Regions from separate parts of the Neobacillus sp. S1115 genome, predicted to be linked through region 3. Evidence: riboswitches for the same ligand, from Rfam matches in the RefSeq annotation. Region 3 holds a riboswitch; each other region holds the start of a gene.
The links. Region 3 has a riboswitch for preQ1 ahead of ACZ5B7_RS05360 (QueT transporter family protein). Riboswitches for the same ligand answer to the same signal wherever they lie in the genome.

Region 1 (4,602 bases), 2.9 Mb from region 3:
ATAGAAATCGACAGGATGTACACTAATTTACATAAATTTTCACTGGCCGATTCTAACGTTAAACAGGCCCATATTAAACAGATTCAAATGAAAAGATAATTTGCTAACTAAGTCTGCGAATTTTTGTCCCCACCATTTCATATGATATTCTTTTTATATAAAGAATTAGGAGGATGAAGCTATGGCTATCATTGATATAACGGTTATCCCTGTAGGGACAGGCACAACAAGTGTCAGCGAATATGTTGCAGAAATACATAAGGTTCTTCAGCAATACGAAGACAGTGTGAAGTACCAGTTAACCCCGATGAGCACGTTAATTGAAGGGGATTTAACATTACTGCTTAAAATTGTCCAAGAAATTCATGAGGTTCCTTTCCAAAAAGGCTTGCAGAGAGTCTGCACAAATCTCCGAATTGATGACCGTCGTGACAAGGAACATTCGATGGAGCGGAAATTGCAGTCAGTGCAGACAAAACTATAAGAAAAACAAAAGGGTGCAGTTTTGAAACATATAAATATTAATTAATAAAACATTCCTCAATTGAAGAGGGATGTTTTTTTTGCATCAAGTACCAACACGCAAACCTTTTGGAAATGAAATAATCAATTTTTTCAATAAAAAACTTGAACTATTATTTGGGGTCGTGAATATATATTTAAGAAAAAGAAAAAAGCGGGGAGGTAAAATGTTGAGTTTTCAGGCAGAACACTTATCAGAACCGAGGAGGAGAATTATACATGTCATAAAAAGTAATGGAGCATCATCGATGAGTGAAATTGCTTCATTACTGGATATTTCTGGTGAAGGCGTAAGGCAGCATCTCGTGCAATTAGAAAAGGATGGCTGGATTAGCCGGTTTGCTGAAAAAAGCAATGGAATTGGACGCCCGCATATACGCTATCGTTTGACCACCGCTGGAGAGCATCTTTTTGAAAAAAATTACGATCACTTAACAATAGAAGTTTTGGATACCATGGTCAATAACTTGGGAGAAAACGCGCTGAAACAAGTACTGTCCGCCATGATAGAAGAAAGAGTTCGTGAATGGGAACCGAAAATGTTTGGGCTAAGTACAATCGATCGATTAAAAGTCCTCAAGGATTTTTATATAAAAAACGACTTTTATATGGATGTTGAAAGTAAGGACACAGATTATTACCTGATTGAGCGGAATTGTCCATTTCATAATGTTGCTTTACGGCGGCCAATTCTGTGCAGTGTTACTGTTTCTGTTCTGACTCATTTGCTGGGATGTAAGGTAACAAGAGAGCAGCGTCTTCAAAATGGGGATGGCTGTTGTTCCTTTCATGTACAAATAAATGAGCCTGTCGATGGAAATATACCGCGGATCATCATAGAGGATGAAAAGTCCAATTAAACAAAAGGAATGGTGTGAAAATGACCCATGATCAATTCCTTATTTTGTGCAGGAAATTTCCAAAAATTTTTAATTCATTGTCACTTGAGGCGAATGAAAGCTATATGGAGGTCAATAGGATTACGGATGCAATTGGGAAATTAATAAAGCTATGTGGTGATGATCCCGACCGAGATGGATTGCAAGACACACCATATAGAGTTCTAAAAGCATTTCTGGAATATACAGAAGGGTATCATGAGGACCCGAAACTACATTTGGAAAAGACATTTGATATTCATCATAAAGGGTTGATTTTAACGAAAGACATTGAGTTTTATTCCATTTGTGAACATCATTTCTCTCCCTTTTTTGGGGTGGCCCATGTAGGTTATCTTCCAAATGAAAAAATTACAGGTTTATCCAAGATCGGCAGGATGGTTGACGGGTATGCTAAAAGATTCCAAGTACAAGAGAGACTGACAAATCAAATCGCAACAGCAATGGAAGCGGTTTTGGAACCGAAAGGAACGATGGTTGTCGTCGAAGCAAAGCATATGTGCATGTGCAGCAGGGGAACGAAAAAATCTGATGCGTTCACGACAACTACCAGTTTCCGAGGAATATTTGAAAATCGATCTGATTTACGTGCCGAGTTTTTTTCAATAATTAAAAGTTAGGAGAATGATAGGTATGGATAATCAAATAAAAATCTCAGATAATGGTCCGTTGGTCGTAACAGGTGATATTCAGTTAACCGATTCAGAAGGAAATGAATTTTCCAAAAAGGGGAAAGTTTATCTTTGCCGCTGCGGTTTGTCCAGTAAAAAGCCATTTTGTGATGGTTCTCATAAGAAAGGCGGATTTGAAAGCAGTCCAAGAGCAACTGATGCCACATAATATCTTAAATTAAAGAATAGGCGCCTAGATTGGCGTCATTTTCATATTAGGAAGTTAATTATTAATGCTTAAAAAAAATGTGGAAATATCGTCAAGCAGATTGAAAAATTTATAAATTGGTTTATAATCATATAGTTGAATGAAAAATAGAAAATCCGCACCCTGCGGTAGAGGTTCTAGCTACCCTCTTTAAAAAACTAAGGAAAACAGGACTGCTTTCTTTAGTAGTCCTGTTTTTCTATTTAAAGGAGAATTTATGATGAAGAAAGATAAAGCAGTTGTAGTTTTTAGCGGCGGACAGGACAGCACCACCTGTTTGTTTTGGGCATTGGAACGATTTGAAGAAGTAGTGGCGGTTACGTTTAACTATAATCAAAGGCACAAACTTGAAATTGAGTGTGCCCAAAATATCGCGAATGAACTTGGAATAGAGCATCATATTTTAGATATGTCATTGTTAAACCAACTGGCACCAAACGCCTTAACACGTAAGGACATTGAGGTGAAGGATGGAGAAAATGGTGAATTGCCTTCCACTTTTGTACCGGGACGGAACCTGTTATTCATCTCTTTTGCAGGGGTGCTGGCAAGCCAGGTTGGGGCTAAGCACATTGTTACCGGTGTTTGTGAAACGGATTTTAGCGGTTATCCTGATTGCCGTGATGTTTTTATAAAATCCTTAAATGTCACATTGAACCTGTCGATGGACAAGGAATTTGTTATTCATACCCCATTAATGTGGCTGGACAAAGCTGAAACCTGGCAAATGGCAGATAATCTGAATGCCTTGGATTTTGTTAGGGAAAAAACATTAACCTGCTATAACGGGATCATTGCCGATGGCTGCGGTGAATGCCCGGCTTGTAAACTAAGAAAACGCGGCCTTGATCAATATTTAAGCACACGAGAGGAGTTGTAACGCAATGTATGGCTTTCGAATTGTCGATAAACTCCAAAAAATAGATGAAGATATCAACCGCAGTCAATTGAAATACCATCACAAACGTGTTCTTGTGAGCAAAGAATTCACATTTGATGCTGCCCATCATTTGCATTGCTATGAAGGCAAATGCAAAAACCTTCATGGCCATACGTATAAAGTCATTTTTGGAATCAGCGGCTACGTTGATGACCGTGGCTTGATGATGGATTTCGGGGAGATAAAAGATATTTGGAAAAATGAAATTGAAATTCATCTGGATCATCGCTATTTAAATGAAACCTTACCGCCAATGAATACCACGGCTGAAAACATGGTGGTCTGGATTTATGAAAAGATGGCTGAGGCGCTTACGAAAGAAGAGCGGAAGAATCAGTATAGTGGCGCAAGAGTGGAATTTGTTCGGTTGTTTGAGACACCGACAAGCTATGCGGAAGCTAGACGGGAGTGGATGGAAGTTGAGTAAAATACCCGTAATGGAAATTTTCGGACCTACCATCCAAGGGGAAGGGATGGTCATCGGCCAGAAAACGATGTTTGTAAGAACTGCTGGCTGTGATTATTCCTGCAGCTGGTGCGACTCCGCCTTTACCTGGGATGGCACCGGTAAAAATGATATTCGCATGATGGAAGCAGAGGAAATTTGGAAAGAGATGAAGCGAATCGGCGGCATGAATTTCTCCTTTGTCACAATTTCAGGCGGGAATCCTGCGTTATTGAAAAATCTCGATGAATTCATTAAGATCCTAAAAGATAATCAAATAAAAATTGGTCTCGAAACCCAAGGGAGCAGGTGGCAGGAGTGGTTTTATGAGATTGATGAATTAACCATTTCCCCCAAGCCGCCAAGCTCGAAAATGGAGACGGATTTTGAAATTTTAGATGAAATCATTGGGAAACTTACACAAAATAATTTAGCGCAACAATTCAGCTTAAAGATTGTGGTATTTGATGATCTTGATTATGAATATGCCAGAGCAGTTCATTTCCGTTATCCGGATGTTCCCTTCTTTGTACAGGTTGGTAATGATCATCTGTCAACAATGGATAATCAGGAGCTGCTTCTGCATCTTATTAATAAATATGAAAGACTGATAGACAAGGTCATGCAGGACTCCGAAATGAATAATGTGAAGGTTCTTCCGCAATTGCATACTTTTTTGTGGGGAAATAAAAGAGGAGTTTAGGTGAAAAACAGGCGATGTCCATGGCGGCATCGCTTTTTATTTGTTTTTTACCATTACAATCAAACTGTTTATAAAACTATACAACTGTGTTTTTTTTATAACATTTGTTCAAGGAGAAACTGTATATATATGGCGTCAGAAAGTATGTGCCCCATTTAAAATAACTGGTACAATTCTTGCATTTCTTAAAGTAGGTATTGAAACCATAGTTAAG
Region 2 (4,602 bases), 1.2 Mb from region 3:
GACAAAGCGGGTGAAACTGGCAAGTACAACGACCGTCTTAGGGACCGTTGATCCAGTTCGGTTATTTGAAGACTTCTCGACGCTGGACCTTTTGTCAGGTGGACGGGCAGAAGTGATTGCAGGCCGCGGGGCCTTTGTGGAATCCTTTGCACTGTTTGGTTATGATTTGGATGATTATGACGGGCTGTTTGAGGAAAACATCGATTTATTTTTGAAGTTAAATGCAAATGAAAGAGTGACTTGGACGGGAAAATTTAGAACCCCATTAAGGGATGTAGAAATCGCCCCTAGGCCTGTCCAAAAGGGGATTCCGTTTTGGGTAGGAGTCGGCGGTTCGCCGGAAAGCGCGATTCGTGCAGGTAAATATGGCGCGGGCTTAACAATGGCGATCCTTGGCGGTGATCCGATGAGATTTAAGCAGATTGTGGAAGTATATCGCAAGACAGCAACAGAAGCTGGGTTTGCGCTTGATGATTTAAAGGTGGCCGTAACGGGACATGCGTTTATTTCAGAGACGAGCCAACTGGCGAAAGACAATTATTTCCCTTATTACGCAAATTATCGTGGTTTTTTCAATCAGGAACACGGAGTAAATGCCATGGCGCGAGAGGAGTTTGATAAGCTTACTGGACCGGAAACTGCCCTGTTTGTCGGCAGTCCGCAGGAGATTACTGAAAAAATCCTCCGCCAATATGAGGTTTTCGGGCATCAACGTTTTATGGCGCAAATGGATATCGGCGGCATGCCATTTAAAAAGGTAGCAGAATCCATCGAACTTTTGGCGACCAAGGTGGCGCCGGTTGTTCGACGCGAAACAAACAAAGCAGTTAAACAGCCTGTTTCATTGTAAGCATCAGTAGTTGGGGTCCCAAAAAAGGGGCTCCTTTTTTGCGTTTATAAACTAAAAACAGTCATTTTTTACTCCCTGCTAAAGCCGCATAAATGGGAATTCTGGCCATGCTGCTAGCCATTGTGTTCCTAAGTATCTACAGGTCACCCAGTCCGTTGATAAAAATAAACCAGATGACCTACTGCTTGCCTAAAGCCAAAAAGAGAAGCCATGCATATTTTATTGATAGATATTACTATCACAGGATAGTAATTCAATCATTAGCATGATCTATTTTTGCAAAAGGAGGACAGGCTTTGGCACGTACACCATTAGCAGGTATTTTGCAGAAGTCTTTTGCTGTGGCCAGTGCCGCAGTGGAAAAGGAAAAAAGCACTGGACAAGCTAATTTGAAGGAAGATGCCACATTACAAAAAGTCGAAGTCATTAAAGCAAAGGAAATAAAGCAGTTAATAAAAAAGAGTGATGGTTTTCATAAAGCACCAAGGGTAGTCATTGTGGGAGCAGGATTAGCGGGACTCACGAGCGCCTTTCGTCTTAAACAAGAGGGAATTATCTCAACGATTTATGAAGCGGCCAATCGTGTTGGGGGGCGTTGTTGGACAAGAAGGGGGCATTTTAAAGACGGCCAAATCGTCGAACGCGGTGGGGAATTAATAGATACAGGTCATAAAGAGATTCAAGAATTGGGAAAAGAGCTTGGCTTGAAATTTGATAATGTAGTGATGGCAGAACCAACAGGGACAATGCCATTTTATTTTTTTGATGGCTGCTCCTATACCTTTGAGGAAGTCACAAATGATTTTATGCATATTTTGCCTAAACTCAAAAAGGATTTATTAGAGGTTGGTGAGACCACACTTTACAATCATTATACTGACCGTGGGTATGAACTGGATCATATGTCAGTGTTGGATTATATTAATGAAATTGTACCGGGAGGAATTCAATCCAAATTCGGCAAATTATTGGAAGTTGCATATACCGTCGAAAATGGAGCAGATGCAAGTCTGCAGAGTGCATTAAATCTCCTCTATATGTTGGGCTTTGCCCAAAAGGATCATTTTCACATATATGGAGACTCAGATGAATGCTTTCATATTAGAGGTGGAAATGATCAGCTCCCCACCTTATTAGCTGACAATCTTACAGGACAAATCGAGTTAAATTCCCCTCTTATAAAAATTGAACAAACCAGCCAAAATGAAATAAGACTTACCTTTCGAAATCGTATAAAGGAATGGGAGGTTTTGGCCGATAAAGTTATTCTGGCTATACCATTTAAGATTTTAAAAACGATAGATTTTGAGAATGCCAGCTTTCGAGACTTAAAGAAAATAGCGATTGAAGAATTGGGAATGGGTGTAAATACAAAGCTCCATGCACAGTTTGCTAAGCGATTCTGGAATGACCTTGGGAATAATGGAGAAACCTTTACGGATACTGGCTACCAGCAGACCTTCGAATCCTCACGTACCCAACAAGGCATTTCAGGAATTTTGGTCAATTATACGGGAGGCGAAACAGCAGCCAAACTTTCTGCGTTAACAGTAACAGAAAAGAATGAGATTGCTAAAAGTTTCTTGGACAAGTTAGACCCCGTGTTGCCAGGAAGTACAAGTAATTGGAATGGTTTAGCCACGGTTGATCACTGGCTTAGCAACCAATGGTCAAAAGGAGCCTATTCTTACTGGAAAGTAGGCAATTACACAAAATTTGCCGGAATAGTTGGAGAGCGGGAAGGCAATATCTTCTTCGCTGGTGAACACACCTCCATTAAGTATCCAGGCTATTTAAACGGAGCGGTGGAATCCGGGGAAAGGGCTGCGAAAGAGGTAATTAATGACTTACCATAAAAAGGATGCAAGGGGGACGGTTCTTTTGCTTCCGATGTAAAAGAACCTCCCCTGTGATTTCCATTTGACGTATAGGAAAGTGTTCATTATAGTATTATATAGAAAATAGAATACCCGTATCGAACGGGAGAGGTTCATAGCTGATACCCTCTATAAAAAACTATGGATTCATGTCAATAAAGCCATGTCCATAAGGATGTGGCTTTTCTGCTTTTATCCCCTTAGTTTGATTAGAATGGTGAAGAACCTCTCTTGTGAAAGTGCTGGGGCACATTTACAGGAGGTTTTTTTATGTCTGGACGTACAGATGAACAAGGTTTAAAGGATTTAACACTGCTCGGAAATCAGGGCACCAAATACTTATTTGAATATGCGCCGGAGGTCTTGGAGGCTGTCGATAACCTGCATCCAAACCGCGACTTTTTTGTAAAGTTTAACTGCCCTGAGTTTACAAGCCTTTGCCCGCTGACGGGACAGCCGGATTTTGCAACGATGTATATTTCTTATATCCCGGATCAGAAAATCGTTGAAAGCAAGTCGCTGAAATTATATCTGTTCAGCTTCCGTAACCACGGCGATTTCCATGAAGACTGTGTCAACATCATCATGAATGATTTAATCAAGCTTCTGGATCCACGGTACATTGAGGTTTGGGGCAAATTTACGCCGCGCGGCGGAATTTCCATTGACCCATGGTGCAACTATGGTAAACCGGGAACCAAGTATGAAGAAATGGCCCAATTCCGGTTGATGAATCATGACCTTTATCCTGAAAAGGTGGATAACCGATAAGATACAGTTAACAAGAAGATATACTCAGAAATCCCCTCCCTCCTTTGGTCCTAAGGCCATGGGAGGTTTTTTATTAAAAAATCTTTACAATATTTCCACCTACGTTAAAAAATTAGAAATTTTACAAATTTATTGCTAAAATTTGACAAAATATTCCTCCGATTCGTGGTACTTTATAATCATCAACAGAATTGGGGAGAGAAATATGAGGAAATTTTCGTCTGCGGTTTTAATTTTTGTATTAACTTTCTTTTTCTTTTCAAGCCAATCAGAGGCTGCTACTTCTCAGTTAATTATTATTAATAAGAAGACAAATACCCTAGCATATTACGATGGAGGCACATTAGTAAGGACTTTTAAGGTGGCGACAGGGAGGTCAAGGGACTTAACTCCCGAAGGGAAATTTAGGATTGTTAATAAAATTGTAAATCGCCCTTATTATACAGGCCATATTGCCGGAGGGGACCCTCGCAACCCACTAGGCGACCGCTGGATGGGCCTTGAGGCAAGAGGAACCTATGGAACCACCTATGGCATCCATGGGAATAACAATGAAAGCTCCATCGGCCGGTACGTCAGCTCAGGCTGTGTGCGTATGCATAACTCTGAAATTCGATGGCTTTTTGACCGAATTCAAAATTATACTGAGGTGGTTATTACCCATTCCGGTGATAGTTTTGATACTATCGCCATGGCTAATGGATACGGAGTAACCGTACCAGTTAATGGGGAGAATCAAGGTACGCCGGCACCACAAATTCAAAACGGCTGGGTGCAAGCAGGTGGCAATAAGTATTATTATGAAAATGGAGCGGTAAAAACAGGCTGGCAGACGATAAATGGCAAAAAATATTTCTTTGATAAAAACGGAATAATGAAGACCGGCTGGCTGACGGATAGCGGCAAGAAATATTATTTGGATAGCAGCGGTGTGTTGAAAACAGGCTGGCAAGAGATTAAAGGGAAGAAATATTATTTTGCAAATGATGGTGTGATGAAGATCGGCTGGCTGGAAGATGGCGGTCAAAAATTCTATCTTGATAAAGACGGTGCAGCGAAAACGGGGTGGTTAGAAGACGGTGGCAATAAGTATTACTTTGACGC
Region 3 (4,602 bases):
CGCTGTCTGGATTGGGGTCGGGACGGCTGGCGCGGTTTTGATTAATATGTTTTTATTCGGTGAGTCGAAAAATACCGGGCGGTTTGTCAGTGTTGGGTTGATTATTGTGGGGGTTATCGGGCTTCGTTCAGTATCGTAATATGCCGGATACCTCAGAATTTGCGCATTTTTACATTGAGGAAAAATATATCTGCGGATTATTGAAATATATCTGCAAATTTTTCATTTTATCTGCGAATTTCAGATTATATCTGCGGATTTTTCAATATATCCGCGAATTCTCAATTTTATCTGCGAATCCGAAAATGACGCCACTGTGAAATACAAATGGAAAAATCGGTACCTCAAAAAGATACCGATTTTTTTATTACTATAGTTGCTCCCCATTAGTTGCAATGACATTTTTATACCAATGGAATGACTTTTTCGGTTTACGCTCTAATGTACCGCTGCCGTCATCATGCTTGTCGACGTAGATAAATCCATAACGCTTGGACATTTCACCAGTAGACATACTGACTAAATCAATACAGCCCCAGCTTGTATAGCCCATTAGCTCTACTCCATCTTCAATTGCCTCTCCCATGGCTTTGATATGTTCACGAAGGTAATCTATCCGGTGATTATCGTTGATGGTACCGTCTTCCTCCACTTGGTCATACGCCCCTAACCCATTTTCTACAACAAATAACGGCACCTGGTATCTTCCATACAGCCTGTTTAAGCTGATTCGCAAACCGGCAGGGTCAATCTCCCAGCCCCAATCGCTTGCTTTCAGGAATGGGTTCTTCACTCCTCCGACAATATTTCCATTTGCCTTTTCCTCTTCAGCCTTAACTTTTTTATCAGTACGGGACATGTAATAGCTTAAGCCAATATAATCTACCGTTCCTTCTTTGATTAATTCCAAGTCCCCATTCTGAATCTCAAGTTCAACACTATGCTCTTTAAAGAAGCGCTGAATGAAGGAAGGGTACTCCCCGCGCACATGAACATCTGCGCAAAAATAGTTAAACAGTTCCTCTTCTTTTAAGGCATAGAGGACGTTTTCCGGGTTACTATCGTAAGAATAAACAGGTGCAAACAGAATCATACAGCCAATCTGTGCATCTGGCATGATTTTTTTACATGCTTTAACCGCGATAGCACTGGCAACAAACTGATGATGGAAAGCCTGAAAGGTTTCTTGATAACGGTCATCTTCTCTGTCAGGCGAGAAGCCCATGCTCATGATTGGCATCTTCAAGGCGCCATTTATTTCATTAAAGGTCATCCAATATTTCACTTTATCCTTAAATCGGTTAAAAAGCGCCGTTGCATATCTTTCAAAGAAAGTAACAACCTGACGGCTTCGCCAGCCGCCGTATTCTTTCACCAAATGCAACGGCATTTCATAGTGAGAGATGGTCACAACCGGTTCGATTCCATACTTATGTAATTCATCAAAGACCCGGTCATAAAAAGCCAGACCCGCTTCATTCGGTTCTAACTCATCACCATTTGGAAAAATTCTTGTCCACGCAATCGACATCCGAAATACTTTGAAGCCCATTTCCGCAAACAAGGCGATATCCTCCTTATAACGATGATAAAAATCAATCGCTTCATGGTTTGGGTACCTATATTTCTGATGATCAATCTCAAAGTTAAATCCAGGCGACATCAATATTTTCAGGCGCTCTTTCCCTCCAGGTAGAACATCTGAGATATTCAAACCTTTATTGCCTTCGCGAAATCCGCCTTCTATTTGATTGGCAGCAGTTGCGCCGCCCCAGAGAAATCCTTCGGGGAATCTGGCATTATGTTGATTCATTTAGATTTCTTCCTTTATATTAAAATTAATTTTGGAAACTTTATGTACCATTTTATTATTCGTTTTTTACTCAGAAAGATGTAAGGAATTTTAGAAACACAAAGACAAAAGGGCTAACTCAAATTCTTGTGTCAGCCCCGACCAATTTTCATTTAATCTACTTTTCTTTCAAATATGGCTTCATAATAAGCCGCAGACCCATATGCAGCAATTCCCGGCGCAAAAATCTGGACCAACCTCCAGCCGTTCCTCGCGTTCTGATGAATAATTTCCTGATAATCCCCTTTAGGTTTTCCGCTTAATTTGCTTAGCTCAATTTTTTCAAATTTATATTCGTACATGGTTCCCCTCCGCAAATTATATTTTTTATATTCTCATTATCCCAAAAACTGTAATTGACTGCCATTTTTTTATGTATTAATATAATAGTTTGTTAATATATTACCTTAAGTGGTTCGAGAACCTCCCACTATAAAAAACTAAGGAGAAATGAATATGGAAAAAACAACAAATATGCTAGACGCCCAGTATAATTCGGGCGCTGCAAACAGCAAGGTGCGGGAGATTGTTGTAAACGGTATTGTCGCAGCTTTGTACATCGCCGTTTCGGCATTAATTCAGCCATTTGGGTTTACCCAGGTGCAATTCCGCGTTTCAGAGATGTTTAACCATCTCATCGTTTTCAATAAAAAGTATCTCTACGGGATCATTTTAGGGGTATTTTTAACGAATTTATTTTTCTCGCCAATGAAGGCCTATGACCTCATTTTCGGAGTTGGCCAATCTTTGATTGCTTTGGTCATTACGATTTTAAGTGCGCGGTTTATTAAAGGAATCTGGGCTCGGATGATTGTGAATACGTTGGTGTTCACTTTTACGATGTTTCTCATTGCGATTGAACTGCATTTGGCGTTCAATCTGCCATTCCTATTTACATGGTTAACTACTGCAGTTGGGGAGTTCGTTGTAATGGCTGTCGGCATGCCAGTCATGTATTTCATTAACAAACGCGTTCATTTTGATAAAATCTTTAAATAAAAGATTTCAAGAGCTGTTGCTTCAGGGGTACACCCCAGGCGGCAGCTCTTTTTTATGGTATTTATTTCAAAAAAACTCTAAAATGAAGGTAGTTAATTTTTCAGACTTTTGAAAGGGGTTTTTCGAATGTTGCAGCGTCCTAATAACAATGAGTTTCCAGATTATTATGTACCGTATGTTCAGTTAGTTCCAGAAGGAGATTTATTGCAGATTCTTAAGGAAGGCCTTGAAAAAGCGGTTTCTCTTTTCGAAGGGATTTCAGTGGAAGATGCGCAATTCCGCTATGAACCTGGTAAATGGAGCATCAAGGAAGTACTCGGCCATATGGCAGATACTGAGAGGATCATGAGCTACCGCCTGCTTCGAGTTGGCCGCGGCGACAAAACTCCATTAGCAGGGTTTGACGAGAATGATTATGTGGCTGGAGCACAAATGGGAGAGCTGCCACTAAAATCTATCCTTGCTGACTTCATCGCAGTCAGGAAAGCAACTATCACGCTGATCGAGAACATGCCAGAGTCAGCCTGGACAAATGGCGGCAACGCCAATGGCACGGAGGTCACCACCCGCGCCATCGCCTACATCATCGCCGGCCATGCAATCCACCACCTCAGCATCGTGACAGACCGATACTTAACTAATTTGAAATAACGGGTGGTGTCAGGCACCGCTCGTGGACAGTGTCCTCCTCAGGCGGACACTGTTTTTTAAATCCGATAGTTTGAGATAAACTCGAGAAATTCTTTTTGTTTGGAGTGGTCGTATTTCATGATGGCGTAGGTGTTTGCTTCGGGCAGGTGGATGGTTTGGCAGTCTACTTCTAAGAGCCTCCCTTCTAGCAGCTCTCTTCTGACCGTTGATGTCGGAAGGAAAGAGACACCCAGCCCTTCAACGATGAATCTTTTTGTAATGTGTACCTGTGACACTTTCATCATTTTCACCTTTGGATATTTGCTTTTTACCGCGTGGCAAAGAACATCCCAGTAACCTGGGTGATTATGGGTTAACAAATAGTTCGATGTTAAAACCTCTTCTTCATCTAACGGTGGTGCTGTTTCGGAATCTCTCCCATCATGAGGCGCAACTAGAATAACCCTATCCCTATATAAAAGCTCACTAATCAATTCAGGATGAAGGCTGTGTAAACAGGACAGCCCGATATCAACTTCCTCCCTTAATACCGCTTCTTCGATACCAACGGATTCAATGATTTTAACCGAGATTTCTACTTCCGGATGCTTGTTTGTATAGCTTTTTAAAACATATGGCAGGATGGTATCTGCGATTAAAGGTGATATGGCAATGGAAAATTTCGTTGTGTAGCCTTGACTAAACGAGTGAATGTCCTCGAGTCCCCCCTGATAAACCTCTATCAGTTTTTTTGCATGAACCAAATATCTCCTCCCCGCTTCAGTTAGTTTTACTTTTTTTCCATCCCGATCAAATAATTGAATACCGAGCTCTTGTTCCAATTGTTTTATATGAACCGTTACAGATGGCTGTGAAATATAGAGGATTTCCGCCGTTCTGCGGAAATTCCCGCAATCAGCTGCCGTAATAAACGTGTTAAGCCATTGGAATTCCATATTCTCCTCCTTATTAAGAAAATTAATCAATTCGTTTAAAATTATTTAATTCCATTAATCAAATTTATTATATAAACTATTAACAAATAAAGGAAGGAGAGATTTTGTATGATTCAGAAGGGTTTAAAAGGAATTGTCGCCGCCGAAACATTGATCAGTCATATT

Region 1: linked by a shared signal. The riboswitch ahead of queC (7-cyano-7-deazaguanine synthase QueC) and the one ahead of ACZ5B7_RS05360 (QueT transporter family protein) in region 3 are both predicted to bind preQ1.
Region 2: linked by a shared signal. The riboswitch ahead of queF (preQ(1) synthase) and the one ahead of ACZ5B7_RS05360 (QueT transporter family protein) in region 3 are both predicted to bind preQ1.

Annotation. Positions count from the first base shown of each region.
Region 1 covers NZ_AP038275.1:4,015,022-4,019,623, reverse strand. The annotation lists gene ACZ5B7_RS19430 (nuclease-related domain-containing protein) at 1-99, shown strand, start outside; gene ACZ5B7_RS19425 (MTH1187 family thiamine-binding protein) at 182-484, shown strand; gene ACZ5B7_RS19420 (helix-turn-helix transcriptional regulator) at 690-1,382, shown strand; gene folE (GTP cyclohydrolase I FolE) at 1,487-2,041, shown strand; gene ACZ5B7_RS19410 (CDGSH iron-sulfur domain-containing protein) at 2,055-2,261, shown strand; PreQ1 riboswitch class I at 2,426-2,468, shown strand; gene queC (7-cyano-7-deazaguanine synthase QueC) at 2,521-3,180, shown strand; gene queD (6-carboxytetrahydropterin synthase QueD) at 3,185-3,667, shown strand; gene queE (7-carboxy-7-deazaguanine synthase QueE) at 3,660-4,388, shown strand.
Region 2 covers NZ_AP038275.1:6,183,045-6,187,646, reverse strand. The annotation lists gene ACZ5B7_RS30015 (LLM class flavin-dependent oxidoreductase) at 1-850, shown strand, start outside; gene ACZ5B7_RS30010 (flavin monoamine oxidase family protein) at 1,147-2,706, shown strand; PreQ1 riboswitch class I at 2,830-2,876, shown strand; gene queF (preQ(1) synthase) at 2,998-3,498, shown strand; gene ACZ5B7_RS30000 (L,D-transpeptidase family protein) at 3,704-4,602, shown strand, end outside.
Region 3 covers NZ_AP038275.1:1,099,873-1,104,474, reverse strand. The annotation lists gene ACZ5B7_RS05375 (DMT family transporter) at 1-139, shown strand, start outside; gene ACZ5B7_RS05370 (glycoside hydrolase family 1 protein) at 371-1,813, opposite strand; gene ACZ5B7_RS05365 (DUF4177 domain-containing protein) at 1,966-2,154, opposite strand; PreQ1 riboswitch class I at 2,258-2,302, shown strand; gene ACZ5B7_RS05360 (QueT transporter family protein) at 2,327-2,851, shown strand; gene ACZ5B7_RS05355 (DinB family protein) at 2,978-3,502, shown strand; gene ACZ5B7_RS05350 (LysR family transcriptional regulator) at 3,559-4,437, opposite strand; gene ACZ5B7_RS05345 (citrate synthase/methylcitrate synthase) at 4,546-4,602, shown strand, end outside.